Regions from separate parts of the Bradyrhizobium sp. URHA0013 genome, predicted to be linked through region 2. Evidence: predicted binding sites of a transcription regulator. Region 2 holds the regulator's gene; each other region holds the start of a gene.
The links. The regulator LexA, encoded in region 2, represses DNA repair genes until DNA is damaged. The targets are predictions, from matches to a motif close to TGTTCNNNNTGTGTTCNG.
Positions count from the first base shown of each region.

Region 1: the regulator LexA is predicted to act here: its motif matches at 6,305-6,322, upstream of N551_RS0101215 (ribonuclease T2).
Region 3: the regulator LexA is predicted to act here: its motif matches at 6,034-6,051, upstream of N551_RS0117200 (helicase-related protein).

Region 1 is NZ_JADK01000003.1:234,988-244,768, forward strand. Features, by position in the region: gene N551_RS0101175 (YegJ family protein) at 1-417, opposite strand, end outside; gene N551_RS0101180 (branched-chain amino acid aminotransferase) at 540-1,622, opposite strand; gene N551_RS0101185 (MarR family winged helix-turn-helix transcriptional regulator) at 1,962-2,501, shown strand; gene N551_RS0101190 (response regulator) at 2,498-3,229, shown strand; gene N551_RS0101195 (ATP-binding protein) at 3,247-4,635, shown strand; gene N551_RS0101200 (DUF3617 family protein) at 4,741-5,271, opposite strand; gene N551_RS0101205 (hypothetical protein) at 5,314-5,607, opposite strand; gene N551_RS0101210 (hypothetical protein) at 5,790-6,254, shown strand; gene N551_RS0101215 (ribonuclease T2) at 6,369-7,061, shown strand; gene N551_RS0101220 (23S rRNA (adenine(2030)-N(6))-methyltransferase RlmJ) at 7,114-7,974, shown strand; gene N551_RS0101225 (cold-shock protein) at 8,224-8,439, shown strand; gene N551_RS0101230 (outer membrane protein) at 8,526-9,149, opposite strand; gene uvrC (excinuclease ABC subunit UvrC) at 9,400-9,781, shown strand, end outside.
Region 2 is NZ_JADK01000007.1:302,723-312,503, reverse strand. Features, by position in the region: gene gltX (glutamate--tRNA ligase) at 1-76, opposite strand, end outside; gene N551_RS0111665 (glutamine--tRNA ligase/YqeY domain fusion protein) at 243-1,919, shown strand; gene N551_RS0111660 (SgcJ/EcaC family oxidoreductase) at 1,939-2,325, shown strand; gene N551_RS0111655 (DUF2171 domain-containing protein) at 2,411-2,644, shown strand; gene N551_RS0111650 (ComEC/Rec2 family competence protein) at 2,740-5,019, shown strand; gene N551_RS0111645 (hypothetical protein) at 5,151-5,585, opposite strand; gene lexA (transcriptional repressor LexA) at 6,034-6,735, opposite strand; gene glp (gephyrin-like molybdotransferase Glp) at 6,912-8,123, opposite strand; gene N551_RS0111630 (hypothetical protein) at 8,343-8,534, opposite strand; gene N551_RS0111625 (HAD family phosphatase) at 8,703-9,335, opposite strand; gene N551_RS0111620 (alpha-hydroxy acid oxidase) at 9,344-9,781, opposite strand, start outside.
Region 3 is NZ_JADK01000011.1:30,134-39,914, reverse strand. Features, by position in the region: gene N551_RS37075 (bifunctional 2-polyprenyl-6-hydroxyphenol methylase/3-demethylubiquinol 3-O-methyltransferase UbiG) at 1-602, shown strand, start outside; gene N551_RS0117225 (SIR2 family protein) at 674-1,426, shown strand; gene N551_RS0117220 (non-canonical purine NTP pyrophosphatase) at 1,429-2,076, shown strand; gene N551_RS35710 (HTH domain-containing protein) at 2,071-3,744, opposite strand; gene rpmB (50S ribosomal protein L28) at 4,016-4,327, opposite strand; gene N551_RS0117205 (DUF3108 domain-containing protein) at 4,921-5,730, shown strand; gene N551_RS0117200 (helicase-related protein) at 6,332-9,748, shown strand; gene N551_RS0117195 (RNA-binding S4 domain-containing protein) at 9,771-9,781, shown strand, end outside.

The sequences.
Region 1 (9,781 bases), on a different contig from region 2:
CATCCAGTCCGAGATGTCGGCTTCAGTGAAGCCGACCTTGTCGCCTGCCCGCTTGCCCGGCAGATCGCGTGGCTCGTTGGCGAAGAGGCCGGAATAGCCCCCATTGGGTAGCTTCTTCACCTCGGCCATCCAGATGTGCTCACCGCCTTTGCGGGTCGAAAAGTGCACCTTCAGGGCGTGCCCCGTTTCCGACGGTTTCGGCGCCTCGTAGGAGGCCCAGAAGGTCGGCAGCGTGCCGCGGGCGCGCGCGATCGCGGTGTTCATCTCCGGATCGGTGTTGCGCACGTCGACGACGGGCGAACGGCCCTCAGCGGAGACGTCCGGCTTGGGGCCGATGGTCAGGATGCCAAAGACGGTGACGCCGGTGATTGCGGCGAGAACGACCCATTTCAGGGACTGGGGAAGAGTGGATGTCATGATCGCAATGTCCGGAAAACTCGATGTCCAGGTATTCGAGGTCTCGGACTTTGTCGCACGATCATCGTGTCGCGTTCATTGCGCCTCTCTCTCCCCGCGAGCGGAGAGAGAGAGGGCAAAAATCAAGACAGATTGCGGATCCAGTTATGCGGATCGTTGGTGCGGCCGTACTGGATGTCGACGAGCTGCTTGCGCAGGCCCATGGCGACGGGGCCGGCGGCACCGCCGCTGATCTCGAAATCGCCGCTCACTGAGCGCACCGTGCCGATCGGCGAGATCACGGCCGCGGTGCCGCAGGCAAACGCCTCCTTCAGCTTGCCGCTGGCCGCATCCTTGCGCCACTGGTCGAGCGAGTACGGCTCCTCGCGCACGGTCTTGCCGGCGTCCTTGGCCAGCGCGATGATGGAGTCGCGGGTGATGCCGGGCAGGATGGTGCCGAGCGGCGGCGTCGAGAGCGAACCGTCGTCAAACACGAAGAACACGTTCATGCCGCCGAGCTCCTCGATGTAGCGGCGCTCGATCGCATCGAGAAACACGACTTGGTCGCAGCCGTGCTGGATCGCTTCGGCCTGGGCGCGCAGGCTTGCGGCATAGTTGCCGCCGCATTTGACGGCGCCGGTGCCGCCGACGGCAGCGCGCGTGTAGTTCTCGGACACCCAGATCGAGACTGGCGCGGGGCCGCCCTTGAAGTAGGAGCCGACCGGCGAGGCGATCACCGCGAAGATGTATTCGGACGACGGCTTGACGCCGAGGAAGGTCTCGCTCGCGATCATGAACGGGCGCAGGTAAAGGCTGCCCTCGCCGCCCGGCATCCAGGCGCGGTCGATGCGCACGATTTGCTCGACGGCCTCGATGAAGACGTCTTCGGGGAGCTGCGCCATCGCCATGCGGTCCGCCGAGTCCTTGAAGCGCCGCGCATTGGCGTCGGGGCGGAACAGGTTCACGCCGCCGTCGTCGCGCTTGTAGGCCTTGAGGCCTTCAAAAATTTCCTGGGCGTAGTGCAGGACGGCGCCGGCCGGATCGAGCTGGAAATTGGCGCGGGCCTCGACACGCGCCTCGTACCAGCCGCCCTTGGCCTGGTTGTAGCGGACCACCGCCATGTGATCGGTGAAGACCCGCCCGAAGCCGGGGTCCACCAGCTTGGCGACCCGATCCTTCTCGGGGGTCGGATTGGATGCGGGCTGGATGTCGAATTTCATGCTCATGTCCTTGCCTCCCGCTGCCGGTAGCGGCGCCGTTGTGGCACCCACCTGCCCCGATTTGGGCCCGGCTGGCTCAATTGGTTTCTGGCCGGACCGCCGCCAGCCTTGTTACGGCCGGTTTCCGTGGCCAGCATGTCACCGAGGACATGCTTTTGCGGAAGACGGAAGTCCAGTATGTTTTGCCGAAATGCCGTTCGACAATCGCACGGTTGATCTGCTCCGGCCGTCGCCGCCTGTCTGGCCCACTGGGGCCGCCTTGCTTCGATGCCCACCCGACGCGAAACGATCTAAAATTTCGTACGGGCCGATCGTTTTGTAACATTGAGACCAAGATACGTCAATATGCCTGACATAAATTTCGCGACTCCTTCTCAAGACGCTGCCGGGCCGCGGCCGGCCGCAGACGACGGAGGCAATTTGCGCTGGGATATCATCGAACTGCTGTTCTTCGCCTATCGCGATTTCGTCGGCGATCCCGACCAGGAGCTGGAGGCGTTCGGCTTCGGCCGGGCCCATCACCGCGTCATGCACTTTGTTTATCGTTATCCCGGCCTCAAGGTCGCCGACCTCCTCGACGTCCTGCGCATCACCAAGCAATCGCTCGGCCGGGTGCTCAAGCAGCTCCTGGACGAGGGCTATATCGTCCAGAAGACCGGCGACAATGATCGCCGCCAACGCCTGCTGTTTGCGACACCGAAGGGCGAGGCGCTGGTGCAGAAGCTCGCCGGTCTCCAGACCACGCGCATCACCAAGGCGCTCGCCGAGATGGCGCCGCAGGATGCCGAAACCGTCAAGCGCTTCCTGCGCGCAATGATCGACCGCGACGATCCCGACAAGGTGCTCGAAACGATCTTCGCCACCGTCAATCAGGACAAGGAGTGACCGTGCCGCTCGCTGCCACGCTCGCACGCCCGCCGGCACGCCCCGCCGACGATGCTCCGCATCTCCTGCTGGTTGACGACGACCGCCGCATCCGCGACCTGCTCTCGCGCTTCCTTGCCGGCGAAGGCTATCGCGTCTCGACCGCCGCCAGCGCCAGCGACGCCCGTTCCAAGCTTTTGGGCCTGCACTTCGACCTCTTGATCCTGGATGTCATGATGCCCGGCGAGACCGGCTTCGATCTCGCCCGTTTCATCCGGACTTCGTCCTCGGTGCCGATCGTGATGCTGACAGCGCGGCATGAAGCCGAAGCGCGCATCGAGGGCCTGCAGATCGGCGCCGACGATTACGTCGCAAAGCCGTTCGAGCCGCGCGAGCTTGCGCTGCGCATCAACAACATCCTCAAGCGCGCTGCGCCGCCGCCGCAGGCCGCTGCAGTGGAGAAGATCGCGTTTGGCCCGTACATCTATCACCTGGACCGCGGCGAACTGCGCCAAGGCGAAGACGTCATTCACCTGACCGACCGCGAGCGCGAGATGCTGCGGATCCTGTCGGAGACACCGGGCGAGACCGTGCCGCGCAGCGCGCTAACCGGCAATGGCAGCGTCAACGAGCGCGCCGTCGACGTGCAGATCAACCGCTTGCGGCGCAAGATCGAGACCGATCCCGCCAATCCGCTGTTCCTCCAGGCCGTGCGCGGCATCGGCTACCGGCTGGTAGCCTCTCCATAAAGAGTGAAGCGCCACCGATGAGCACGATCGATAGCGGCCTGACGCTTTTGAAGAGCGCCGCCGGCCGCGTCTCCGCCGCCAATGGCTGGATGGGCAACGCCTTCAAGGGCTGGATGCCGACCGGCCTTTATGCGCGTGCGCTGCTGATCATGATCGTGCCGATGGTGATCCTGCAATCGGTCGTCGCCTTCGTGTTCATGGAGCGGCACTGGAACACGGTGACACGGCGCCTGTCGGCCGCGGTGGTGCAGGACATCGCCGCGCTGATCGACGTCTACAAGGGCTATCCGCAAGACAAGGATCGCGACCAGATCCGCCGCATCGCGCAGCAGCGCCTGGGCCTCGTCGTCGATTTCCTCCCGGCCGGCGACATGCCGCCGCCGGGACCCAAGCCGTTCTTCTCGCTGCTCGACCAGACGCTGTCGGTGCAGCTCGGCCGCCAGATCGGGCGCTCCTTCTGGATCGACACGGTCGGCCGCTCCAATCTGGTCGAGATCCGGATCCAGCTCGACGACGCCGTGATGCGCGTGTTCGCGCAGCGCAGCGCCGCCTATGCCTCGAACTCGGAGATCTTCCTGTTCTGGATGGTCGGAACGTCCTCGATCCTGCTGATCGTCGCGGTGCTATTCCTGCGCAACCAGATCAAGCCGATCCTGCGACTTGCCGACGCCGCCGAGAGTTTTGGCAAGGGCCGCGAGGCGCCGAATTTCCGCCCGCGCGGCGCGCGCGAGGTGCGGCGCGCGTCGGTCGCCTTCCTCGAAATGAAGTCGCGCATCGAGCGGACGATGGAGCAGCGCACCGCGATGCTCGCCGGCGTCAGCCACGATCTGCGCACGATCCTGACGCGGTTCAAGCTCGAGCTGGCGCTGATCGGCGACAGCCCCGAAATGGAGGGCATGCGCAAGGACGTCGACGAGATGTCGATGATGCTCGAGGACTACCTCGCGTTTGCTCGCGGCGATTCCGGCGAGCAGTCGCAGCCGACCGACATGGCCCAGGCGCTCGAGGAGCTGCGCAGCGACGCCGAACGCCACGGCCACACGGCGACAGTCGCATTCAACGGGCTGCCCGTGGTCACGGTGAAGCCGGCCTCGTTCAAGCGCTGCCTTGCCAACCTCGTCACCAACGCCGCCCGCTACGGCAAGAGCATCGCCATCACCGGCCAGCGCGATCACCGTTATTTGACCGTGACGGTCGACGACGACGGGCCGGGCATTCCCGCACACCTGCGCGAAGAGGTGTTCAAGCCGTTCCTGCGGCTGGACAACGCCCGCAACCAGGATGAAGGCGGCACGGGCCTGGGCCTCGCGATCGCCCGCGACATCGCCCGTTCGCATGGCGGCGACATCACACTTGGCGACAGTCCGATGGGCGGATTAAGAGCGAGCGTGCGGATACCGGTGTAACCGGTGATGTAGCCCGGATGGAGCGTAGCGAATCCGGGATTCTTTCTTCGCGATCGATGCACCGGTCCCGGATTTCGCTTCGCTCCATCCGGGCTACGATCTTCCTTACTTCGGCAACAGCGCCTTCAGCTTGTCCATGTCGCGCACGTTCATCTTGAAGCCGCCGGGCATCACGACGTCGCCGGGCTTCTGGTCCGGCTTGCAGGCCCCTAGCCATTTCGCTTCGAGCTGCATGGTGGTGTCGCGGCCTGCCGCGCCGGCGGCGCCGCCTTGCGCGTGCGACGATGTCTTCACCGTATAGGCCGAATTGAAATCGCCAGTGATCTCAGCATGCGAGGTCGTGCTGATGCCGGCGACATTGCATTCGGAATCGCTGACATAACCGGTTGCGGTCTTCTTGATGTCCTGCTTGGCGCAGATCTGCTTGGCCATCGGGGAGATGTTGTTGTTCATCTCCTTGTCGACGGTCTCGTCGGTGCAGTGCTGCATGGTCATCTCGGGCACCGGCGTGCCAGTCCTGACCATCTTCAATTCCCACAGGCCCGCCTTGCGCACCGGCAGGTCGTCAGCGCGGGCGCTGGCTGCCGACAAGACGAGGCAAAGTGCGGAGCCGAGCAAAGCGAGTTTGCGCGTCATGTCGGAAGCTCCCGGCTGCGATGGCGGCGTTGCGAAAGCGCCTCAGTAGAGCGTGCGGATCGGCTGGTCGGCCGCGCCATAGGGCACCCAGCGGCAGGAGAACGAGATGTAGCCGCCCTCATAGGCCTGCATCGCCAGGAATTTGGCGACCTTCCCGTAGCGGGCGCAGTGATCGACCGCGACCTGCCGCGCATCGACCTGGGTTGCCATCGAATAGGCGATGATTCCGCCAGTGTCGTTGCCCTTGAACGGAGGCACCGGAAGCAGATCGGCGCGCGCCGACTGGCTCGCCATCATACCCAAGGCAAGTAGGCCCGCGGCCGCAATGATTCGCATTCCCGTCACTCCGATTGGTTGGCGGCAGTTTACGGTGTCGGCGCGGCGGTGGAAAGAACGGATGGCCGGTCCAACGCAGCATTGCGGTCAACTCGTCGGCAAGTGTTGCCGCGCTGCACTTGACCTCCTCCGGCCTTCACGGCACCGTCCGACCCTTGCAGATCATGCTGTCTGGATCATCCATGCGCGCCTCGACCTTCCTGAAATCGCTCCGCTTTGCCGCCGTGCTCGGCCTCCTGTTCGGGGCGTTGTCGCTCGGTGAGGCCAGGGCCGCCAATCCGCTGGAGCTGAATTTCTGGCTGAGCGGGCCGCGTTATGACGGCAACGTCTCCGAATGCGACCGGGCGCTGCCGACGATCGCCAGCCAGTTCTGGGAGAAAGAAAGCTCGTTCTGGAATTCCTCGTTGAAGATCACCGGCTTCGCCGCGGTTCACGAGACCGCGTTCCGGCCCTGGGCATCGGATAACATCCCCCGCCGCTATTGCACCGGCGAGGCCATGCTCACGGACGGCAAGATGCGCAAGGTGCACTTCTCGATCGTCGAGGACGGCGGCTTCGCCGGCTACGGCCAGGGCGTGGAATGGTGCGTGGTCGGGCTCGACCGCAACTGGGCCTACAACCCGGCCTGCCGCGCCGCCAAGCAATAATTGCGCTGATCCGGACCGATCAGGCGGCCCAACGATGGTCGCCCGAAATTTGTTCTTGAAATGTTCCTATCGCCTGCTAGGCTCGTCTGCACAGTCTAGTTGAGGGGCGTCGCCATGTTTCATTCCAGATTGCATTCGTTCTCCCGCCTGATGATCTCGCTGACGCTTGCGGCCGGGCTGGCTGCACTGGCCGGCGGCGCAAAGGCCCAGGACAAGCGGCAGAACACGCCCGGCGAATTCGATTTTTATGTGCTGTCGCTGTCGTGGTCGCCCTCCTTCTGCGAAGAGGCAGCGGAGCGCGGCGGCCGCTCGCAGACCCAGTGCAGCGGACGGCCCTATGCTTTCGTGGTGCATGGTCTGTGGCCGCAATATGAGAACGGTTTTCCGGAATATTGCCAGCGGCCTTCGCCGCGGCTGAACCGCAGCATCGTCTCCTCCATGCTCGATCTGATGCCGGCGCCGGGGCTGATCTTCAACGAATGGGACAAGCACGGCACCTGCTCGGGGCTCGCCGACCGCAGCTATTTCGAGACGATCCGGAAGGCGCGCGCCGCAATCAAGATTCCGGCCGAATATCTCGATTTGTCGCAGGCCAAGACGGTGGCGCCGGCAGAGGTGGAGGAAGCCTTCATCAAGGCCAATCCGGGCCTCAGCAATGCCGCCGTCTCGATCACCTGCAACCGGACGCGGCTATCGGAAGTCCGCATCTGCCTCAGCAAGGACCTGCAATTCCGCGCCTGCGAGGAGATCGACCGCCGCGCCTGCCGTCGCGACCAGTTGGCGATGCCGCCGATCCGGGGTGGCTAGCCCAGGCATCGTGCCTCTTTGCTCAAGCCGTCACGTGGCGTAGTGCTCTTGCATGAATTACCGCCACGCCTTTCACGCCGGAAGCTTCGCCGATGTCATCAAGCACATCGTGCTGGCGCGCATCATCACCTATCTCCAGGATAAGCCGGGCGCGTTCCGTGTCATCGACACCCATGCCGGCGCTGGCCTCTACGATCTCGAAAGCGAGGAGGCGCGTCGCGGCGGCGAGTGGCTGACGGGCATTGCGCGGCTGATGCAGGCGCGACTGTCTAACGACGCCATGGCGCTGACCAAGCCCTACCTCGACATCGTCCGCGCCTTCAATCCGAAGGGTGAGCTCAAGGCCTATCCGGGCTCCCCGCTGATCGCACGCGGCCTGCTGAGACCACAGGACCGCCTCTTGCTCTGCGAACTCGAGCCGAAGGCGCGCAAGGCGCTGATCGGCGTGCTGCGCCACGACGAACAGGCCCGCGTGGTCGACCTCGACGGCTGGATGGCGCTGCCGGCTTTCGTGCCGCCGAAGGAACGGCGCGGGCTCGTGCTGATCGACCCGCCGTTCGAGGCGAAGGACGAGTTCGAAAAGCTCGAAGAGGCCTTCTCGACGGCTTTTGCGAAATGGCCGACCGGTATCTATGTAATCTGGTATCCCGCCAAGAGCCGGCGCGCCACCGACGCGCTGGTGCAATCAGTGGCGCGGCTCGCAGCCGCAGCAAAACCGCCGGGAAAATGCCTGCGCCTCGAATTCAGCGTGGCGCCACAAGCCGACGGCGCAGCCCTCACCTCCAGCGGGCTCTTGATCGTCAATCCCCCTTACACACTGCACGGCGAGCTCAAGACGATCCTGCCCGAGCTGGAAATGCCGCTCGGCCAGGGGGGCGCTGCCAGATTCCGATTAGAGGTGCCAAGGCCGTAACACTCCGGCATCTTGGGAAAAATATGCAGGAGCGGTGGTCAATCTGCAGAGAACCGTATTATGCTGTTGCGGTGACTGGCTTTACGTTCCGCTTCCGCGAATGGTTGCGGCGGAGTGAAGGCCTAAGAAAGATCCAGTCGGACCGAATGGTCTGCCCAAGGATGGCCAGCTCCCGGGCTTCGTAAGGCCCGGTCATGTCGTGACGTGCGTCTGCGTCACGACGGAGGAGCAATGAGGGGGAGTTTCCCGATGGCCATGACGGGAACGGTCAAGTTTTTCAACGGTGAGCGCGGCTACGGATTCATCAAACCGGACGACGGGGGCCGCGACGTCTTCGTGCATATTACTGCTGTGGAGCGGGCCGGACTGAAGGACCTTGCCGAAGGACAGCGTATTACTTTCGAAGTCGAACCGGACAAGAAGGGCAAGGGGCCGAAGGCGGTCGATTTGGTCATCCTTCCCTAGCGAGTCCGACGCGAAACACCGGCGCAAAAAAAATCCCGGCCGCGAGCGGCCGGGAGGCTGTAGTCCGGTATTTTCTTCTTTGGGTATCAGAAGTGATAGTTCACGCCTGCGCGCACAACGCTGGCGCTATAGCCGTTTGACACGCCTGTAATCGCGAACTGACTCGTCGACAGATCGATGTAGAGATATTCGAGCTTGGCGCTCCAGTTCGGCGCGAAACCAACTTCCGCGCCGGCACCGATGGTCCAGCCGGCGCTGGTATGCGACTCCGTCCAGCCGAACGTCTGCGCGCGCAGCTCGCCGAAGGCGAGGCCCGCCGTGCCGTAGAACAGCACGTTGCTGAGGGCATAGCCCGCGCGGCCGCGCAGGGTGCCGAACCACGGATTGGAGAACTTCCACGGCGCGAAGGTATCGTCGGCACCGGCGGCCTGGATGTCACCTTCGACACCGAACACCCACGGGCCGGTCTGGAAATTGTAACCGGCCTGAACGCCGCCGACGAAGCCCGACGGTTTTGCGGGATTGTTGTTCACCGAGCCCCATTCGTAGCCGAGATTGGCACCGAGATACGGACCGGCCCAGCTATAGGCGTTGAGCGGCTGATTGACCGTGTAGGGCGCACGTTGCCCGTAATTGAGATCGGCGGCCCCTGCCGAAGCCGTCCAGCCGACTGCAGCCAACGCGGCTGCGCCCACAACGAGCCTCTTCATCACATACTCCAACGCAACTGCCGTCACCGGCGCGATGCCTGCGCCGCCGCGCGAGGCAAAACCGCATGGTTACGGAACCACCACTATTTCGCGTAACATTTATCGAGAGTTTTAAGTTAAAGGCCTGTTAAGCCGGGTTACCGCGCTGTTAACAGGCTTAAGCAAGCGTTACCGGGAACTGCGCCGCCATCCTGTGCGTGCCGCACCGCCGGAACTTCAATTCGCCACCCGCAACGCCTAAATTCGCACCATGGTTCACGATTCCACCGACAATCCGGACGACGCACGTGCGCGCAAACCCGTGCGCGGCAACGCGCCCGACGTCCCGCCCCAGGAGACGGAAGCGGCGCCGCCCGACCTCGATCCCGCCACAGCAAACGGGGACGACGAGGACGACGCACGGCTGCCGGACATCCTGGAAGAGAGCGGCACGGTTGGCGAAGAGCCGCTGGCGACCGGCCACGAGGCGATCGAACGCGCGGTCCGCCTCGCCCCCACCTCGCCCGGCGTCTACCGCATGCTCAATGGGAATGCCGACGTGCTCTATGTCGGCAAGGCCAAGAACGTCAAAAAGCGCCTGTCGAACTATGCGCGCCAGAGTGCGCCGCAGCCGGCGCGCATCCTGCGCATGA
Region 2 (9,781 bases):
GCGCCGTGCGCGCGCCCCCGATATGGAGGAAGCCGGTCGGCGAGGGAGCAAAGCGGGTGACGACGGGAGAGGTCATTCTTGGCAGGGCCTATGCATTGGAGGCGGTGGTATATAACAGGACCGGAGCATAACTAAAGCCCGGCAGCGGACCGCCAAGGGTTGCTTGAGACCTTGCTTAAGCCCTTGGCTCAGCCAAGGGAATTTGGCAGAAGGGCCGCTGATTTCCCTACAGGATTTTCGTAATGACAGAACCGGTGGCGAACGAGGTTGGGCGCGATTTCATTCGTGACATCATCCAGGCCGACCTCGACCAGGCCAAATACAAGGAGATCGTGACCCGGTTCCCGCCGGAGCCGAACGGCTATCTCCATATCGGCCACGCCAAGTCGATCGCGCTTAATTTCGGCATTGCCCAGGAATTTCCGGGCCGCTGCCATCTGCGCTTCGACGACACCAATCCGGTCAAGGAAGAGCAGGAATATATCGATTCCATCCAGGCCGACGTGCGCTGGCTCGGCTTCGACTGGGGCAAGAACCTGTTCTTCGCTTCGGACTATTTCGATCGCCTCTATGAATGGGCGGAGCGGCTGATCCGAGACGGGCTTGCCTATGTCGACGACCAGACCCAGGAGGAGATCCGTCTTGCGCGCGGCACGCTGACCGAGCCCGGCAAGAACTCGCCCTTCCGCGATCGCACCGTGGATGAAAACCTCGACCTGTTCCGTCGCATGAAGGCGGGCGAATTCCCGAACGGCGCGCGCGTGCTGCGGGCCAAGATCGACATGGCTGCGGGCAACATCAATCTGCGCGACCCCGTGCTGTACCGCATCCTGCATGCGCACCATCCGCGCACCGGGACCAAGTGGAGCATCTATCCGAGCTACGACTATGCCCACGGCCAGTCGGACGCGATCGAAGGCATCACGCACTCGATCTGCACGCTGGAGTTCGAGGACCATCGGCCGCTCTATGACTGGTTCATCGAGAAGCTGCCGGTGCCCTCGAAGCCGCACCAGTACGAATTCGCGCGGCTGAACCTGACCTACACGCTGCTGTCCAAGCGCGTGCTGACCCAGCTCGTCCGCGAGGGCCATGTCGCGGGCTGGGACGATCCGCGCATGCCGACCATGGCGGGGATGCGCCGCCGCGGCGTACCGCCGGCCGCCCTTCGCGAATTCGTCAAGCGCATCGGCGTGGCGAAGGCCAACAGCGTTGTCGACGTCGGCATGCTCGAGTTCTGCATCCGTGAGGAGCTCAACCGCACGTCGCAGCGGCGGATGGCGGTGCTGAAGCCGCTCAAGGTCGTGATCGAGAACTATCCGGAAGGGCAGACCGAGGAGCTCGAGGCGATCAACCATCCTGACGATCCCTCTGCCGGCACCCGGAAGATCACGTTCGGCCGCGAGCTCTATATCGAGCAGGACGACTTCATGGAGAACCCGCCGAAAAAGTTCTTCCGTCTGTCGCCGGGCAACGAGGTGCGGCTGCGCTACGCCTATTTCGTCAAGTGCACCGGCGTCATCAAGAACGATGCCGGCGAGGTGGTGGAGCTGCGCTGCACCTACGATCCCGCGACCAAGGGCGGTAACGCGCCCGATGGCCGCAAGGTCAAGGCCACCATGCACTGGCTGTCGGCGGCAACATCCGTGCCCGCGGAAATCCGCATCTACAACCAGCTGTTTGCCAATCCGAGCCCGGACGCCTCGAACTTCGCTGCGGACCTCAATCCGCAGTCGCTCGAGATTTTGGCTGACGCTCGGATCGAAGCATCAGTCGCGGAAAGCAATTCGACCGAGCCGATGCAGTTCGAGCGCCAGGGCTATTTCGTGCGCGACAAGGACTCGACGCCCGACAGACCGGTATTTTCCAGGACCATCGGCCTGCGCGACACGTTCGCGAAGGAAGTTGCCAAAGGCTGAAAAGAGCTGCGAGACCACAATGAGCAACGAAGCCGACGCCATCGTTTCCGCCATCATCGCGAAATGGCGCGCCGGCTTCGCCACGCTCGATGCGGCCGCGCTCTCATCGCTCTATGCGAGGAATGCGTTCTTCTTCGGCTCCAACCCAAAGCTCTACCGGGGCAGGGACGGCGTCGCAGACTATTTCAACGGCCTGCCACGCTGGCGCAAGCCGAGCGCGTTATTTTCCGAGGTGAAGGCGGCGCAGGCAGGTCCTGATCTGATCAATATGGCCGCGAGCATCTCGTTCGATCTCGCCGGCGAACGCCCCGATCTCTCGGTCAAGATGAGCTGGGTCATCATTCGCGAGGACGGCGACTGGAAGATCGTCAATCACCATGCTTCTTCGCAGGCGCCGCTGATCTGACCAGTGGAGCACACGACTTCGTCATCCTCGTGAGAGAACGAACATGCACCTCGCGCGTTGGGGTGGGCCCAATAAGGAACCCACCATGCAGAACATCGCAGAGCATATGGAAGTCATCGGCGCCGACGGCGTCCACATCGGCACCGTCGACAAGGTCGAAGGCAATCGCATCAAGCTGACCAAGAAGGACAGCGGCGAGGGCAGCCACAAGGGGCATCATCACTTCATCGACAAGGGCCTCGTCGCCGATATCGAGGGCAACAAGGTCCGGCTGTCGGCCAAGGCCGATGTCGCTGTGACGATGGAAGAGGAAAAGTAGCGATCGCAACCTTTCGTTCCTGATCCGTACCGCTATCCGCCCGCCTGCACGTTCCGGTAGCTTCTGACTTCGTTGCGTATCATCGAGTGCACGAAATGGCGGAGCCGGGCCGGCCGGTACGGTCGCAGGGGATCGCAGGGACGTGGCCCGCGGGCCGCACCGCGTCCGCGGGCGGCCTCGCGCCTGCAGGCCTCGACCTCTGGACATCGCTGGCCGAGACCCTCCGCGCATGGCTACGCGCCGAGGCTGGCGCCGGGCGGCTGTTGCCGTGGGTGCCCGTAGCGTTTGGCTGCGGCATCGCGCTTTATTTCTCTGCCGATCACGAGCCAGTACTGTGGGTCGTTGCCACGACCGCCATCGCACTCCTGCTTGGCGCGGCTCTGTTGCGGCGGAGCCGGCTGTTCGCCCCAGCCATCATGATCGCGGCGGTCGCGGCCGGCTTTGCCGTCGCGACCTGGAAGACGGCGCGCATCGCCCACCCGGTGCTGGCAAAGGCGCTCTATTCGGTGTCGTTGTCGGGCTTTGTCGAGGCTCGCGACATCCGCGAGCGTACCGATCGTTTCGTGCTGCGCGTCACTGCGATGGAGGCGCAACGCAGCGACGTCAGGCTTGAGCGCGTGCGCCTGTCGGTCCGCAAAGGCACCGCGCCGGAGGTCGGTAGCTTCGTTCAGCTGAAGGCACGGTTGATGCCGCCGCTCGCGCCGGTGCGGCCCGGCAGCTACGACTTTTCGCGTGACATGTTCTTCCAGGGCATCGGCGCCTCCGGCTTCGCGATGGGCGCAATCACGGTGGCGCCGCCGCCTGAGACCGCCGGCTTGCGGCTGCGTTATGCGGCCTTCATGCAAGGCCTGCGCGATGCGATCGATGCCCGCATCCGGGCGACGCTCGACGGCGACAACCGGGCGATCGCGACCGCGCTGCTTACCGGGCGGCGCGATGCGATCACCACGCCCGTCAACGATGCGATGTTCATCTCCGGTCTCGGCCACGTGCTCTCGATTTCCGGCTATCACATGGCCGTCGTTGCCGGTGTCGTGTTCTTCGCGGTGCGCGCGCTGCTCGCTCTGATCCCGGGACTTGCGGCCGGCTTCGCCATCAAGAAATGGTCGGCGGCCGCCGCGCTGGTCGCTGCTGCGTTCTACCTGCTGCTGTCGGGCGCGGAGGTCGCAACGCAAAGATCGTTCTTCATGACGGCGGTGGTGCTGATCGCGGTGATGGTCGATCGCCGCGCCATCACCTTTCGCACGCTTGCTGTCGCCGCGCTGATCGTGCTGGCGGTCGCGCCGGAAGCACTGGTGCATCCGAGCTTCCAGATGTCGTTTGCAGCAACGCTCGGGCTGGTGGCGCTGGTGCAGATCGGCATGCCCAATTTGTTTGCCTCGCCGGACCATTCGGCGACCGCGCGCATTGCGATGTGGGGTGGCCGCGAGATCGCGATGCTGTTCATGGCCTCGCTGATTGCGGGACTTGCGACCACGCCCTACGCCGCTTTCCATTTCCACCGTGTCACGCCGTTTGGCGTGCTTGCCAATCTCGGCGCGATGCCGGTGGTCTCGGCGCTGGTGATGCCGGCGGGATTGTTGGGGCTGCTTGCTGCGCCGTTCGGGCTGGACAGCGTGTTCTGGTGGCTGATGGGGATCGGCATCGAGTGGATGGTCGCGGTCTCGCGCTGGGTCGCGGCCTTACCGGGCGCGGTCGGCCGCATCCCGGCGTTCGGGATCACGCCGCTGATCGCGGCGAGCCTGGGAATCATTGTGCTAGGCTTGTTGCGCACGCCGCTACGCTGGTCCGGCGCCCTGGTCCTGCTGGCAGCGATCCTCTGGGGACTGTCGGCGCGGCAGCCCGACATCCTGATTGCCGGGGATGGCGCCAGCGTCGCGGTGCGGGGCAGGGACGGATATCTGCACCTGATCAGAACGAGCAAGGACAGCTTTTTGCTCAAGGAATGGCTCGCTGCCGACGCCGATCCGCGCGATGCCGGCAGAGCCTCGCTGGCCGATGGCGTGTCCTGTGACGAATCGGGCTGCGTGACGCCACTGGCCGACGGGAGGTTGGTCGCGCTGGCACTGCGCGTCGACGCTCTCGCGGACGATTGCAGTCGGGCCGCGCTGGTGGTGACGGCACGTCCCGCGCCGCCCGATTGCGCGGCGATGGTGGTCGATCGGCAGCGGCTCGCCAGCCAGAGCGCGCTGGCGCTAATGCAGCGTGGTGACGGCTTTGCGGTTCAGGCGGTGAGGGCGAGAGGCGCGAGCCGCCCCTGGTTGCCAGCCGGCGCAGGCGAGGGTGATTTCGACGGCAGCCTTGCGCCCAAGGCGATCGCGCCCCGCATCAAGGACGCAACGCCGGCGGAGACCGACTTGCAGGCCGACGATTGATCTGACGGTGCGGAGCAATGCAGTGGATTGGTGCATCTGCTCGGATTCACTGGGCGCAAACCGCGCCATCTCGCCGGCCACGGCCGGCGATGGCGATTCAATCTTGACCTCCGACCTCGTAGCCGGCTGCGTCAGCCGATCGGCAGGCGCGTGACGGTCGGCTGCCTGTCGACGATGACCTGCGCCTTGTGCTCGCGCTCCGTCACCGGCTGGGTCACAGGCAGTTGCAGCACGGTCGCGCGCTGGCCTTCGACGAGCTGCGTCACCAGCACATATTTGCCGTCGGGGAATTCGATCGCGTCGTGATGGCGGTCGGGAACGTGCGGATCGATCTTGCCGAACTTGCCCACGCGGGAATTGATGGTGCGCGTCCAGATCCAGCGATTGTCGTAGCGAACGTCGTCGGCGAAGGCGAGCTCCGTTCCCGGCAGCAGGCAGACGGCAACAGACGGATCGGCTGCCGAGGCGAAGCCGCGCGTCGAGGTGCCGCGGAAGCTTGTCGTGACGATCGTCTCGCCGACTTCGGCGGGGCGCGACGCGACGGCATGCAGGCTGTAGTCACACATCGGGTGCTCCTCATGCTGGGATAGCAACCCGCGTCTCTTAATCGAGGCGCAGGCCTCTATCAGAGTTGAAGCATGAACGCTCTGCTTGGTTGTGGGCAAATCTGCGGCTGGTTTCCGCGAGCCGCGATCACATTATCTTTCCCGAATTCAATAGGAACAAAGCGAGTTGCGATGCATTCGGGAGGCGCGTGCGCGAATATCGCCGGCTTGACTGCAACGGTCGAGCTTGATCGCTGGCCGCTGTTTCCTCGAACACTTGCGCCGCGAACCAGTTCCGCTTCGTGGGCGTCGCGAGGAGCCAGCGCCGAAGGACGGGCCAGATAGTCTGTGCAGAACCAGAAAGACTACCCAGCCGGAGCGGACGATGATCCGCTCCAATCCCTGACCGGCGATGCCGATCGGAAGCGCGCGCGGCGCCAAGCACTCCCGGTATCAAGTACTCCCGGTATCAGTACTTCCGGTAAAGCCCGATCAGCTTGCCCTGAATCTTCACCCGGTTGGGCGGCAGGATGCGGACCTCATAGGCCGCGTTGGCGGGCTCGAGCGCGATCGAGGCGCCGCGACGGCGGAAGCGCTTCAGCGTCGCTTCCTCGTCGTCGATCAGCGCCACCACGATGTCGCCGGTATCGGCGCTCTCGTTGCGCTGAATCAGCGCCATGTCGCCGTCAAGGATGCCGGCCTCGACCATGGAATCACCGCGCACTTCGAGCGCGTAATGCTCGCCCGAGCCGAGCATGTCAGGCGGTACGCTGATAGTATGGCTGCGGGTCTGCAACGCCTCGATCGGCGTGCCGGCCGCGATGCGGCCCATCACCGGCACCGCGACGGGACGTTCGCCGTCGTCCGCGGGCAGGCTGGAGCTCGCACGCACCTTGCCGAGATTGCCCTCGATGACGCTCGGCGTGAAGCCGCGGCGGCTGCCGGCGGCTGCCTGGAGCTCCGGCAGCTTGATGACTTCAATCGCACGAGCGCGGTTGGGCAGGCGTCGGATGAAGCCACGCTCCTCGAGCGCCGTGATCAGGCGATGGATGCCCGACTTCGAGCGCAGGTCGAGCGCATCCTTCATCTCGTCGAAGGAGGGCGGTACGCCGCTTTCCTTCAGACGTTCACTGATGAACCGCAGAAGCTCGTATTGTTTGCGCGTTAACATCTCGACCAAAGTCCCCCGGTTGATGTCGTCCGATTCCGAGACGCTGAATTCGGCAATATGCCGCTACATGCTCGAAACAAATCATGAACGGACACTATATGTTCGATACATGTTCCGCAACTGCTTAATTTACCGTGAACAGAGCAAAGTTGGCGGAACGCGCATTGCCGGGGCGCTCAGACAGGGAGCCGCAACACTTCGCAAGCCGTGCCGGCTTCGGCCTTCGGCGCGAACGGTGCGCGCACGAGAAGTACCTGTGCTGCAGCGAGATTCGCAAGCAGCGAAGAGTCCTGATGATTGACGGGAAGAACGACGCGTGTGCCATCGTCACGCTCCTCCAGATGCGCGCGCAGATAGTCCTCGCGCTGGTCGTTGGCGCTGACATCGCGGCCGAGCACGGCGCGCTCACGGCGATGGTGAAGCACTGAACGGCCCGACAGGGCACGAATCAGCGGCACCATGAACAGGAAAGCGCACACGTAGGACGACACGGGATTGCCCGGCAGACCGATCACGCCCATTGCGCCGAGCCGCCCGTGCATCATCGGCTTGCCTGGCCGCATCGCGATCTTCCAGAACGCCATCGCGATGCCTTCGTCCCGCAGTGCCTGCTGGACCAGATCGTGGTCGCCGACCGATGCGCCTCCGGTCGTGATCAGGATGTCGGCGCCGCTCTCACGGGCGCGGCGGATGCCGGCGGTGGTGGCCTCCAGCGTGTCGGCGGCAATACCGAGGTCGATGGTCTCGGCGCCTTCGCTGCGGGCGAGCGCGTGCAGGGCGTAGCCGTTGGAATAGACGATCTGGCCGTGGCCGGGCGTGCTGCCCGGCATCACCAACTCGTCGCCGGTGGCGAGAATCGCGACCTTCGGACGCCCGTAAACGGCAAGGTGCGGATGATTCATCCCGGCGGCGAGCGCGAGGTCGCGCTCGGTGAGACGGCTTCCCTTGCGCAGGAGCACGTCGCCCTCGCGGAAATCGACGCCGGCGGGGCGGATGTGCCGACCGGCGATCGCGGCTTCCTTGATCGTGACACGCTTGCCGGCGGCGACGGTGTCCTCCTGGATCACGACGGCGTCCGCGCCACCGGGAACGACGCCGCCCGTGAAGATCCGCACGGCCTCGCCGGCGCCGACCATCCCCGCGAACGGTCGGCCCGCCGCGACTTCGCCGATGATGGTGAGCTCCGAATCGATCGTCGCGGCATCGGCCGCTCGCACCGCGTAGCCGTCCATCGCCGACATCGCCTGCGGCGGCTGCGTGCGCCGCGCCGCGACGTCACGCGCGAGCACGCGATGGTAGGCCTGGTCGAGGGAGATCATTTCCTCCGGCAGCGGCTCTGCACCCGCCAGCACCGCGGCAAGCGCGTCGGAAACCGGCATCAAGGCCACGGCGAAAACTCCTGCTCGGCACGTTCGGGCGAATGTTCCGCACGTCTTCTAGCCGAGCGCGGGCGCAGAGGCAAAACAGCCGAGCGGGTGCAGTCATCCCACCGCATTGTTCCGGAAGGCAGGATCAAGCGCGTTGCGGCATGATCCGAAGAACGTGCCAGATCGGCAGGACAATGGTCATGGCAAGACGAGAACGACGAGCGCCCCGGCCTGCATCGATCAGCTCCCTGGCTGCCCGTGAGTTACGTCGGGCGCCTTGGGTCCCTGATCCTTGTCGGGCAGCGGATCGGCCTGGGATTTCAGGTCGGCGGCCTTGCTCACAAGCTTGGCGGAAAGATCCGAATCTGAAGTTGTCCTGGCGAATTCAAGAAGAAGAGAGGCCTGCTTGGTGAGGTAGGTTTTGCCCAACACGATGATGCATCCGTCTGTAGAAGTCCCAACGGACTCTAGAGTCCGGAAGACGGTATTCCGTTCCGGGAACTCTGTATAAAAATGCACAAAGTGATCGGGTTCCTAAACTTCTTCAAAATTAGTCGCGTTGGGCCGCATCTCCGGGGGTCTCGCGGCGGCAGATCGTCGTCAGATGCCCAATGCTTTCAATGCGTTCCCCACATCACGCGGCGAAGTCACATGCACGGCCGTCAAGCCGCGCGCCCGCGCTCCCTCGATGTTTTCAGCAAGATCGTCGAAGAACACGATACGCCCGGCGGGCACGCCGATCGCCGCGACGACGTGGTCGAAGGCCTCGGCATCCGGTTTGCGCAGGCCGATGCTGGACGACAAATACAGCTCGCGGAAATGGCCGAGGAGGTCGGCATATTCCCTTGAGAAATGGTCCACGTGTGGCCGGTTGGTGTTGGAGAAAGCGTACAGCGGCATCTGCTTCGCTGCCCGCGGCAGCAGCTCGGCGATGTCAGGCATTTCGCCGGCGAAGATCGCGTTCCAGCCTTCCAGGAACTGCGCATCCGAAATGCCGATTCCGAGCGAGGCTCGCAGTGAGGCGAAATAGTCCTCATCGCTGATCTTGCCCATCTCGTGCAACCGATAGGCTTCGCTGTCCCGCACATAGCGCGCGACGATGGCTTCAGGCTTGCAGCCGGCATGTCCCGCCCAACAGGCGATCGCCTTGGAGAAATCAATATCGAGCACCACGCGGCCGAGATCGAACAGAAGCGCATCCGCGCTGCCGGGAGAGAGCGATGTCACCTGCATCCTTTCACTCAGTATCGATATGGCTCGTGGTCGAACAGTGGAAACGCGCTGAACACGCTCGGCGCGTTGGTTGCGGTCGCGTGGTGCAGGCAGGATTTGTTGACCTCGGCGAACGAGGTCGCACCCAAGAGGCCGAGGCAGCGCAGCACTTCGTCCTCGAGCAGCTCCAGCATGCGCGCCACGCCGGCTTCGCCGGCCGCCGCCAGCGCCCAGCATTGCAGCCGGCCGATGCCGACGAGGTCGGCGCCCGCTGCGATCGCCTTGACGATGTCGGTGCCGCGACAGACACCGCCATCGACCATGATCTTTGCGCGGCCGTTCACGGCGTCAACGATCTCGGGCAGCACGTGCATGGCGCCGCGACCGTGATCGAGCTGACGGCCGCCATGGTTGGAGACGTAGATCCATTCGACGCCGTGATCGATCGCGATCAGCGCGTCCTCTGC
Region 3 (9,781 bases), on a different contig from region 2:
GTTACGATGAAGGTTATTCGTCGAGTGATTGCTTTTGGGGGACGTCCCCCGGCTCTTTAGTGAAATCGTTTCTCGAAGAGCATCGGGATTTACGTGGAATTCGCGTACTCGACTTAGGTTGCGGGGAAGGGAAGAACGCCGCCGCATTTGCTCAATGCGGCGCAAGCGTAACAGCAGTCGATTGCTCCGCGAAGGCTATAGAAAATGGTCGGCGCTCGTTTCCAGACCCGCGAATTGAATGGCTCGTCTTAGACGGAGGGGCTTATCTTACTAGGGATGAATTATTTGATGTGGTTGTGCTCTATGGCTTAGCGCACTGCCTTAGTTCGTCTGAAGAGATATCCTCACTGATCCAAACGGCGCTGCTGAGGACACGGCTTGGCGGGTATCACTTCCTTGTTTCATTCAATGATGGGCCCCATGATTTATCTGCCCATCCGAACTTTTCGCCAACCCTACTGGCTCATTCGTTTTATGTGGAGCAATACGGAGGCCACACGGTCTTGGCTGAGTCTGACTCGATCATTCACGAGACGCATCCCAATAACAACATCCCGCATTTTCACAGTCTTACTCGCTTAGTAGTGAAGAAGGTTCGATGACCTGTCCCCCCGATCTTCGAAGACTATACCGCGATAGGCGCGTCGTCCCGTTCGTCGGCGCAGGAGCGTCAATGTCAGTTACCTGGGACGGAGGAACCAAGAGGGGGCCGTCTTGGGAAGCGATGGTGGACCAAGCAGCGAAGTTGATTGGCTGTAATGACGAGAATTTGCTGCGGATGCGGGGAAGTGACCTCCAAATCTTGGAGTACTTCAAGATTTTGAACCGCGAACTCGCACCGCTAACGAATTGGCTTTCGCTACAATTCGCTGAAGCGACGGATGCAGACATTCTTGCTTCGCCGGTGCATTCAGAGTTGGTCCAACTGGATCGTTGCAGCCTCTATTATACAACAAATTACGACGATTTTATCGAACGAGCTCTAAAGAAGAGCGGACGAAACACGCACATCGTATCGGGCGAACACACGATTGCGCATGATCGGTCCGTGATCGAAGTCGTCAAATTTCACGGCGACTTCAATAATCCTCAACAGATGGTGGTCTCCGAATCGCAATACATGGAGCGGATGCGGTTGGAAAGTCCAATGGACTTCAAGTTACGGGGCGACATACTCGGTAGAGCCGTTTTGTTTATCGGATACAGCTTCCGCGATCCGAATGTGAATTACTTGTTTCACATCGTGAATCGCTTATTTTCCGATCTGCCGAACTCTTCGAGCGGGCGAAGAGCATACATAGTTCTGCCAGAGCCGTCGGAATTCGAGCGGCGCCTATTCAATGAGCGCAACATCGATGTCATACCCGTTGGGGCGGAAGATATTTCAAAGAACGTCGCTGAAGTGCTTCATGAGATGAGAATCTAGTGATGAGCTCCTCTCCCATACAAATCGCGTATTGCTCCTGGAGCGATTACAAGAAGGAGGAATGGGCACTAGCGAAGGACACGATCGAGCTTGAGTATACCGGCAAGACGCTGGGCGAGCTCTTCGATGTTCGCTTTAGGAAGATCGCAACAACGGAGCCGCTATTATGCGATCTTGAGTCTATGGTGAAGTTCAAAGTTGAATCTGCGTATCGACAGATTCAGATACCCTGCATTGTTGAGCATGCAGGGCTCGTTCTGGAAGGCTTCGGGGATAAGTCGTTTCCGGGTGGGCTTACTCAGCCGATGTGGGACTCTCTTGCTCCCGAACAGTTTGTGGCGGCTTGTTCGACGCTCACGACTAGAGCTATTGCGCGAGCTGTAGTCGGCTATTGTGATGGTCTAAACGTCCACACCTTTGTCGGCGAGACCCAAGGCGCTTTGAGTAATTCTCCAAGAGGAACTAGAGAGTTCTACTGGGACACCATTTTTTGTCCTGACGGCTTTGGCGGTCGGACCTATGCGGAGATCGTGAAGGACGACCATTCAGGTCTTGGGGAAAAACTCGTCGTATCGCAATCAATTAAGGCCCTCAAGGCATTCATGACGTATCGCTTGGCCGCTGAACCGTCTTTGTTTCCAGCGCTATGAACGCATTTGCGGCAATAGTTCGTCTAGCGTTCGCCGAAAGGCTTCCATCCCAAAAGAGTTGTAGATGTAGGCGTTTGCTCGGCGCCCCAGACTTGAGATCTCCCCCTCTACTGGGGCGTCGTATACCTTAAGAAAATCGCGATAGCTGAATTTCAGCGTTCCTGCCTCTCTGGCGCGATACATGTCGAACGCGAGATCCGGTGGAGTCTGCACAAAGAGTAGTCCGATCCCGCCAGCGCACTTTCTTTCTAAGTGCTCGAAGGTGTCGAGATTTCGAATTCCATCGACAATCGTACGATTGCCACCTTCGTGCGCGATTTGGCTCGCTATAGCGTCAGCCAACTTCTTAGTGCCGCCTTCCGCGCTGATGAATTTGTATGCTCGAGTTTGAAATTCCTCTCGTCCAATCTCCCCGATTGGAGGTGATTCCATTAGCGCGCGAACCAACTCCCCAGTCTTGATCAAAGAGCAGTGTAAGCGTTGGCTGAGGTAATTGGCGGTCTCCGACTTCCCCGATCCAATTCGGCCAGCGACAACTAAGATGCGGTCGCTCGCGAAGCGAGAGTTACTTACGATTTCGAGTCTTGCTCGCGTGAAGAGAGTGGACGGATAAAAGCGTCGCAAACATAGCTGCGACCAATATTCGAAATCGGTTATGTCTACCTTGTCCTTTGAAAGATCGATCCATCCCAAGCCTTTGATCGATGAATCGCCCTTCTGCAGCTTCTTGGCTGTGTTCCAATCGGGAAGCCATGCACGGTAAACAACGGCAACGTGCCGCCTTCCGACCTCCGAAGAGTCGTCGTTCAGAACTCCCAAACACTCTAGTGGAACGCTCTGAAAGAGATCGATAGTAGGCTTATCTGTAAGACTTGCCTCAGCCGAGACCTTGCGTTTCCGTCTGGTTCGGTCTGGCAAAAAAAGTTCTTCCGCGAGCTCTCTGCGTCCGCAAGCTGACAAACCAAAGTCGGCTCGCGAAAGCATATCGAGATCAGCGGCGCTAACGTGGCCACCGAAGCCAATGCACTTCGATCCTCTTAGAAATTCGGCTGCTCGGCTGAGATAGGATCGCTTGAAGAACAGCAAGCGCTGACCACATTGAACCAAGACGTACGTTATGAATTGCTTCGCGTCGTTGTTGACCTCAGCCTCAGCTCGCCCGAGATAGGTGGTAGTTTTTTCGCTAAGAAGCTGCCCCAGTATCAAGGGTGTATCGGTGTCTATACCCTGAAAGGTCAGGACATCGCGATATGCAGGCTCTGGAACGCACAGAACTTCTTCTCGCGGCGTATTTAGTACACGGCGCTCGGCTACGTATTCAGACTGAACTTCGCCGGGCGCAATGTCCGGTTCACTTACTGGTGCTCCTAGCGAAGCGCGAAGGGTAAAGCGCCCGCGGCCGGTTCGAACAAATCGTGAGTCAGTCTTTCTGTGTAGGATGTCCATGCTAAGCCGAGCCTGCATGGATTTCTGGGGTGTGCGACCCATTGTGTGGTCGCCAAAGAGTCCTTGCTCGACTCCTCGATCAACAATCTCACCAGCGCTAAGTGGGACACGAGACTTGCTCAACACAATCTCCGCGACACGAAGAAAGGTTTGTCGTTCACCTTCGACGCGCTCGTCGGTCTGATTCTGCACGGCAACCGTTTGTTTTTGGTAACTATGCATTAGGATGACGTGCTTCCGCTCGGCGAGTGCTCTCTCAAAGCTACCTCGATCTAGGCCGCGCGCGAAGGACGATACGGCCGTCGTTGAGAGGCTCCCAAAAAGTCGTGGCAATTGATGATCTTAGCGTAGCCTACTCCAAGCGAAGCGGCGACATAGACATTTGCACCGCAAAAACAAAAACGGCCGGATCTTCCGATCCGGCCGTCCCGCAAAACTCTCTCCGGCTAAGCCTACGTCCCGCGACGCAAGCCCTCGCCCAATCCTAAAATTCTTAGCTGGCCTTCTTCGCCGGCGCGGGCGTCGGGCCGACCTTCTTCTGGATGGCGCGCTTCAGCTCGAGGGCGCGCGGCGACAGCAGGTCGGCCTTGACCTTGAGCAAATAGGGATCGAGGCCGCCATTGTGGTCGACGCTCTTGATCGCGTTGGTGGAGACGCGCAGGCGCACGTTGCGGCCCAGCGCTTCGCTGATGAAGGTCACGTTGACCAGGTTCGGCAGGAAGCGGCGCTTGGTCTTGATGTTGGAGTGGCTGACCGTGTGGCCGACCTGGGGGCCCTTGGCCGTCAATTCGCAGCGGCGAGACATGGTAAAATCCTCAATCTTTCCCAACGATGTGCGGCCGCCATTCGGGGCGCCACGGGCAAATTCTCTGTCCTTGCAGGGAGCGGGCGGACGTATAGGGGGGAAGGGGCGGGACGTCAAGGTTTTGGGGCGGCTGGGACGCCAGTTTCGCGCCCGGCACTCGGTGTCATCGCCCGGCTCGTCCGGGCGATCCAGTACTCCGCGCCGGTGCGGCTGACCAGAGGGGCCGCGGCGTACTGGATGCCCCGGTCAAGCCGGGGCATGACAGCGGTGGAGGTGGCGGGGTGAGGTGCGCGCTTCTGACCCGTCTGGATCACCAAAACGGCAATGATTATCGCGTCTTACCATCACATAAAGGGCGTATTCGCGCCCGAAGAGTCCGGTGGAGTTCCGGCGCGGATAGGCCCGGACGCATTGCTTGGCGCGGTTTTTGGCTTAAGTAACAACCGTTCGCGCCCCGATTGGATTGTTTCGTGCTCACAACGCTTGCGCCAAGTCTGCGTCCAAATGAGCTGCGCCCAAAAGAGCTGCGCTCAGCGGAGCGGCGCGCAAGGAATCCGCGCGCAAATAATCCGCGCTCTGCCGGACGCTGGGTCATGGCGGCCCTTGGCGGGCTGGTTTTGGCGTGGGCGGCGGAGCCCGCGGCGGCGCAGGGCAAGCTCGAGGCGCAATACGAGGCGACGCTGGCGGGCATTCCGGTCGGCAAGGGCGCCTGGAACATCGACATCCAGGACGATGTGTTCGCGGCCGCGGCCTCCGGCGGCACCTCGGGGCTGCTGAAATCGTTCGCGGGCGGGTCGGGCACCGGGGCCTCGCAAGGCCGCGTGGTCAACGGCGCGCTGGTCGCGACCGGCTACCAGGCCTCCACCACCACCTCGAAGAAGACCGAAGAGATCCGCATCACGCTCGACAAGGGCAATGTGAAGGATTTTGCCATCGTGCCGGAGCCTCCGGTCGATCCCGACCGCATCGTCGTCACCGATGCGCATCGCCGCGGCGTCTGGGACCCGATGACGGCCTCGCTGGTGCGCGTCTCCGGCACCGGCGACGTGCTGTCAGCGGACGCCTGCCACGGCAGCGCCGCCGTGTTCGACGGCCGCATGCGCTACGAGCTCAAGCTCGATTTCAAGCGCATGGAAAACGTGAAGGCGGAGAAAGGCTATCACGGCCAGGTCGTGGTCTGCTCGCTGTATTTCGTGCCCATCGCCGGCTACATCCCCGACCGTCCCGTGATCAAATATCTCGCCGCCCAGCGCAACATCGAGGTCGCGTTCGCGCCGATCGCCGGCACGCGCATCCTGGTCCCGTTCTGGCTGAAAGTGCCGACCCCGCTCGGGCCGGCCATGCTGGAAGCGACGTCCTTCGTCACCAGCGCTCAGCCGCCCAAGGTCGCGAAGACGCAGTAAGCCTGCTCCCCGCGTTGACCCCCTTTTAGCAAAAATAAACGCAAGCGATTTCAATGACATGCCTACTGTGCATGGGGTTGTTTTCGCACTTTTGTTTGGAGGGGGGCGAGAGCGGGGAATCCATTTGACTCCTCCCCGATTCTGATTCGACTCCGCGCCGTCCCCAGCTTTAACGAATCCGCCATCGAAAGGTCGCTTGTGCGGCGGGGCAAAACTCCATCTAGTGCGAACCCATAAGCCTCCCGCGACATGTTGCGTGAACGGAACAGGACTCACGGGGGAGTCTGCGATTCGGCCGCGATTCGTTCTCAACTCGTTCCGAAGCTTAAAGCCAACGGGAAAAGCGTCGCAAAGTGAGACAGTTGCGCGAGGTTCGGGGAGAATGCTCCCACACTCTCGGTGTCATCGCCCGGCTTGACCGGGCGATCCAGTACACCGAGGCGTCTGTGATTGAGCCGAGAAGCCGCGGCGTACTGGATGCCCCGGTCAAGCCGGGGCATGACAGCGGAGAAGCCGAAGCCGGGTGACTTCCAGGCGCTTCGCGCCACCGCCCCAAAACAGCACTGACATTCGCCCCAATCGCCATTACCTAATCCCCCAGATGCCTTTTTCCTCCTCCCCTTTCGCTTCCGAGCGACTCCCCGGCGCCGGCGTCACTGCGGTGCTTGGTCCCACCAACACCGGCAAGACCCATCTCGCCATCGAGCGGATGCTCGCGCATCCCTCCGGCATGATCGGGCTGCCGCTGCGCCTGCTCGCGCGCGAGGTCTACAACAAGATCGCCGCGCGGGTTGGCCCCGATGCCGTCGCGCTCGTGACCGGCGAGGAGAAGATCAAGCCGAAAGCGCCGCGCTACTGGGTCTCCACCGTCGAGGCGATGCCGCGGGATCTCGACGTCTCGTTTCTTGCTGTGGACGAGGTGCAGATCGCATCCGATCTGGAGCGCGGCCACGTCTTCACCGATCGCATCCTCAACCGCCGTGGCCGCGACGAGACGCTGCTGCTCGGCGCTGCCACGATGCGCCCGATCATCGAGCGGCTGCTGCCGGGCGTCTCCATGATCACGCGGCCGCGCCTGTCGCAGCTGGAATTCGCCGGCGACCGCAAGATCACGCGGCAGCCGCGCCGCACCGCCATCGTCGCCTTCTCGGCCGACGAGGTCTACGCCATCGCCGAGCTGATCCGCCGCCAGCATGGCGGCGCCGCCGTGGTGCTGGGCTCGCTCTCGCCGCGCACCCGCAACGCGCAGGTCGCGATGTTCCAGGACGGCGAGGTCGACTACCTCGTCGCCACCGACGCCGTCGGCATGGGCCTCAATCTCGACGTCGACCACGTCGCCTTTGCCTCCGACCGCAAGTTCGACGGCTACCAGTTCCGCCGCCTGACGCCGTCCGAATTCGGCCAGATCGCCGGCCGCGCCGGCCGCGCCACCCGCAACGGCACCTTCGGCACCACCGGCCGCTGCGCTCCGTTCGAGCCCGAGCTCGTCAATGCGCTGCAGAACCACACCTTCGATCCCGTGAAGGTTTTGCAATGGCGCAATTCGAAGCTGGATTTTGCTTCCCTCGGCGCGCTCCAGGTCTCCCTGAACCTGGCCCCCGGCCATGAGGCGCTGACGCGCGCGCCCATCGCCGAGGACATGCGCGTGCTCGACCACGCTGCCCGCGACGCCGAGGTGCGCGATGTCGCGCATGGCAAGGACGCGGTGGAACGGCTGTGGGAGGCCTGCCAGGTCCCGGATTATCGAAAGCTGTCGCCGGCCGCCCATGCCGAGCTGGTCACCACGCTCTACGGCTTCCTGATGCGGAAGGGATGCATCCCCGACGCCTGGTTCAGGACCCAGATCGACCAGGCCGACCGCGTCGACGGCGATATCGACACGCTGTCGGCCCGGATTGCGCAGATTCGCACCTGGACCTTCGTCGCCAACCGTCCCGACTGGCTGAAAGACCCCGAACGCTGGCAGGGGATCGCCCGCGAGGTCGAAAATAAATTATCGGATGCGCTCCATGAACGCTTGACTGAGCGTTTCGTTGATCGCCGGACCAGTGTATTGATGCGCCGCCTGCGGGAGAACACGAGCTTGAATACGGAAATCGGCAAGACCGGCGAAGTCATCGTCGAAGGCCATGTCATCGGCCGCCTCGATGGCTTCACCTTTGCACCGGATGCGGCGGAAGCCGGCTCCGATGCGAAAGCGTTGCAGGCTGCAGCGCAGGCCGTGCTCGCCGGCGAGATCAACGCGCGCGCCGAAAAACTGGGCAATGCGCCGGACGAGCAGTTCGTGCTGACCTCGGAAGGCATCATCCGCTGGACCGGCGATGCCGTGGCGCGGCTGTCTGCCGCAGAGGACGCGCTGCATCCGCGCATCCGCATCATCTCCGACGAACGCCTCACGGGCGGCCCCCGCGACAAGGTGCAGGCCCGGCTCGAGCTCTGGCTCAAGACGCATATCGAAAAGCTGCTTGGGCCGCTGTTCGAGCTCAGCAAGGCCGAGGACGTCACCGGCATCGCCCGCGGTATCGCCTATCAGCTCGTCGAGGCGCTCGGCGTGCTGGAGCGCCCGAAGATCGCCAACGAGCTGAAGGACCTCGACCAGCCCTCGCGCGCGACCTTGCGCAAATACGGCGTCCGCTTCGGCGCCTATCACCTCTATTTCCCCGGTCTGCTCAAGCCGGCCGGGCGTGCGCTGGCCGCGCTGCTCTGGGCGCTGAAGCAGGACAATGTCGATCCCTCTGCGCTGTCGGGCGCGCAGCATCTGGCAAGCTCCGGCCGCACCTCGTTCCCGGTCGACAAGCAGCTGCCGCGCGACGCCTATCGCGTGCTCGGCTACAAGCAGGCCGGCGAGCGCGCCGTGCGCGTCGATATCCTCGAGCGCCTGGCCGACCTGATCCGTCCGGCGCTGGCCTGGCGCGAGAACGCGTCCGGCGAAAAGCCCGCCGGTGCGTTCGACGGCCGCAGCTTCGTGGTGACGCAGGCGATGACCTCGCTCACCGGTTCGGCCGGCGAGGATTTTGCGTCGGTGCTGCGTGCGCTCGGCTATCGCATGGACAAGCGTCCGCCGCTGCCGGCGAAGCCCGTTGCGGCTGTTGCCGAGACCCCTGTTGCTGAAGCCTCCAGCGAAGAGACGCCCGCAACCGAAGCGCCGGTCGAGGACGCCGCCGCGCCCGCGGACACCGCGATCGAAGCCGCCGCCGAGCCTGTGACCGTCGAAGACGCGCCCGGCATGGAGCAGCACGACGAGCCCGCGCCTGAAGAGCCGGCGCTTGAGGCTTCCGTCACGCCGGAAGACGCTCCCGGCATCGCGCCACCTGCGGAAGAGGCTGCGGCAGCCGTTGAAGCTGCTGAAACCCCTCCCGCTGAAACCGCGTCTGCCGAAACCGCGCCTGCAGAGACTGCTGCAACCGAAGCCGCTGCGTCGGCCGATGCGGCAGCACCCGTGGAGGCCGCGGCGACGCCCGCCGAGCCCGAGCTCATCGAGGTCTGGCGTCCCGCCGGCCGTCACGACGATCGCAAACCGCGCCACGAGCGCCATCGCAACCCGCGTCACCAGCCGCGTCCGCAGGCGGCTGCTGAAGCCGGCGCCGCGCCTGCCGAAGGCGAAGCCCAGCCTGTCGCCGACGGCGAGAAGCGCGGTGAGCGTCATCGCCATGGTGGCGGTCATCGTCGCGATTCCGGTCGCGATGGCGGCAGGGACTTCCGCAAGCCGCGCGAAGGTGGCGCCGAAGCCGCGCCGCGTCCTGAGGACAAGAACCGCCGGTTCGAGAGCAAGAATGGCGGCAACAAGGACCGCGACAACAAGGATCGCAACAAAGGCAAGTTCGGCGGCGATCGCGACAAGGGCCGCGACAACCGTGGCCGCGACCGCGACAAGGGCCGCGACCGCCAGGGCGGGCCGTCGCTGCGTCCCTACGCATCGAGCGCCACCCCGCGCGAGCGCGATCGCCCGGTCGATCCGAACTCGCCCTTCGCAAAACTCGCTGCGCTGAAGGAGCAGCTGTCAGGGCGTAAGGAGTGAGCCCACGACCGAGCGGCAGCGCATCGACAAATG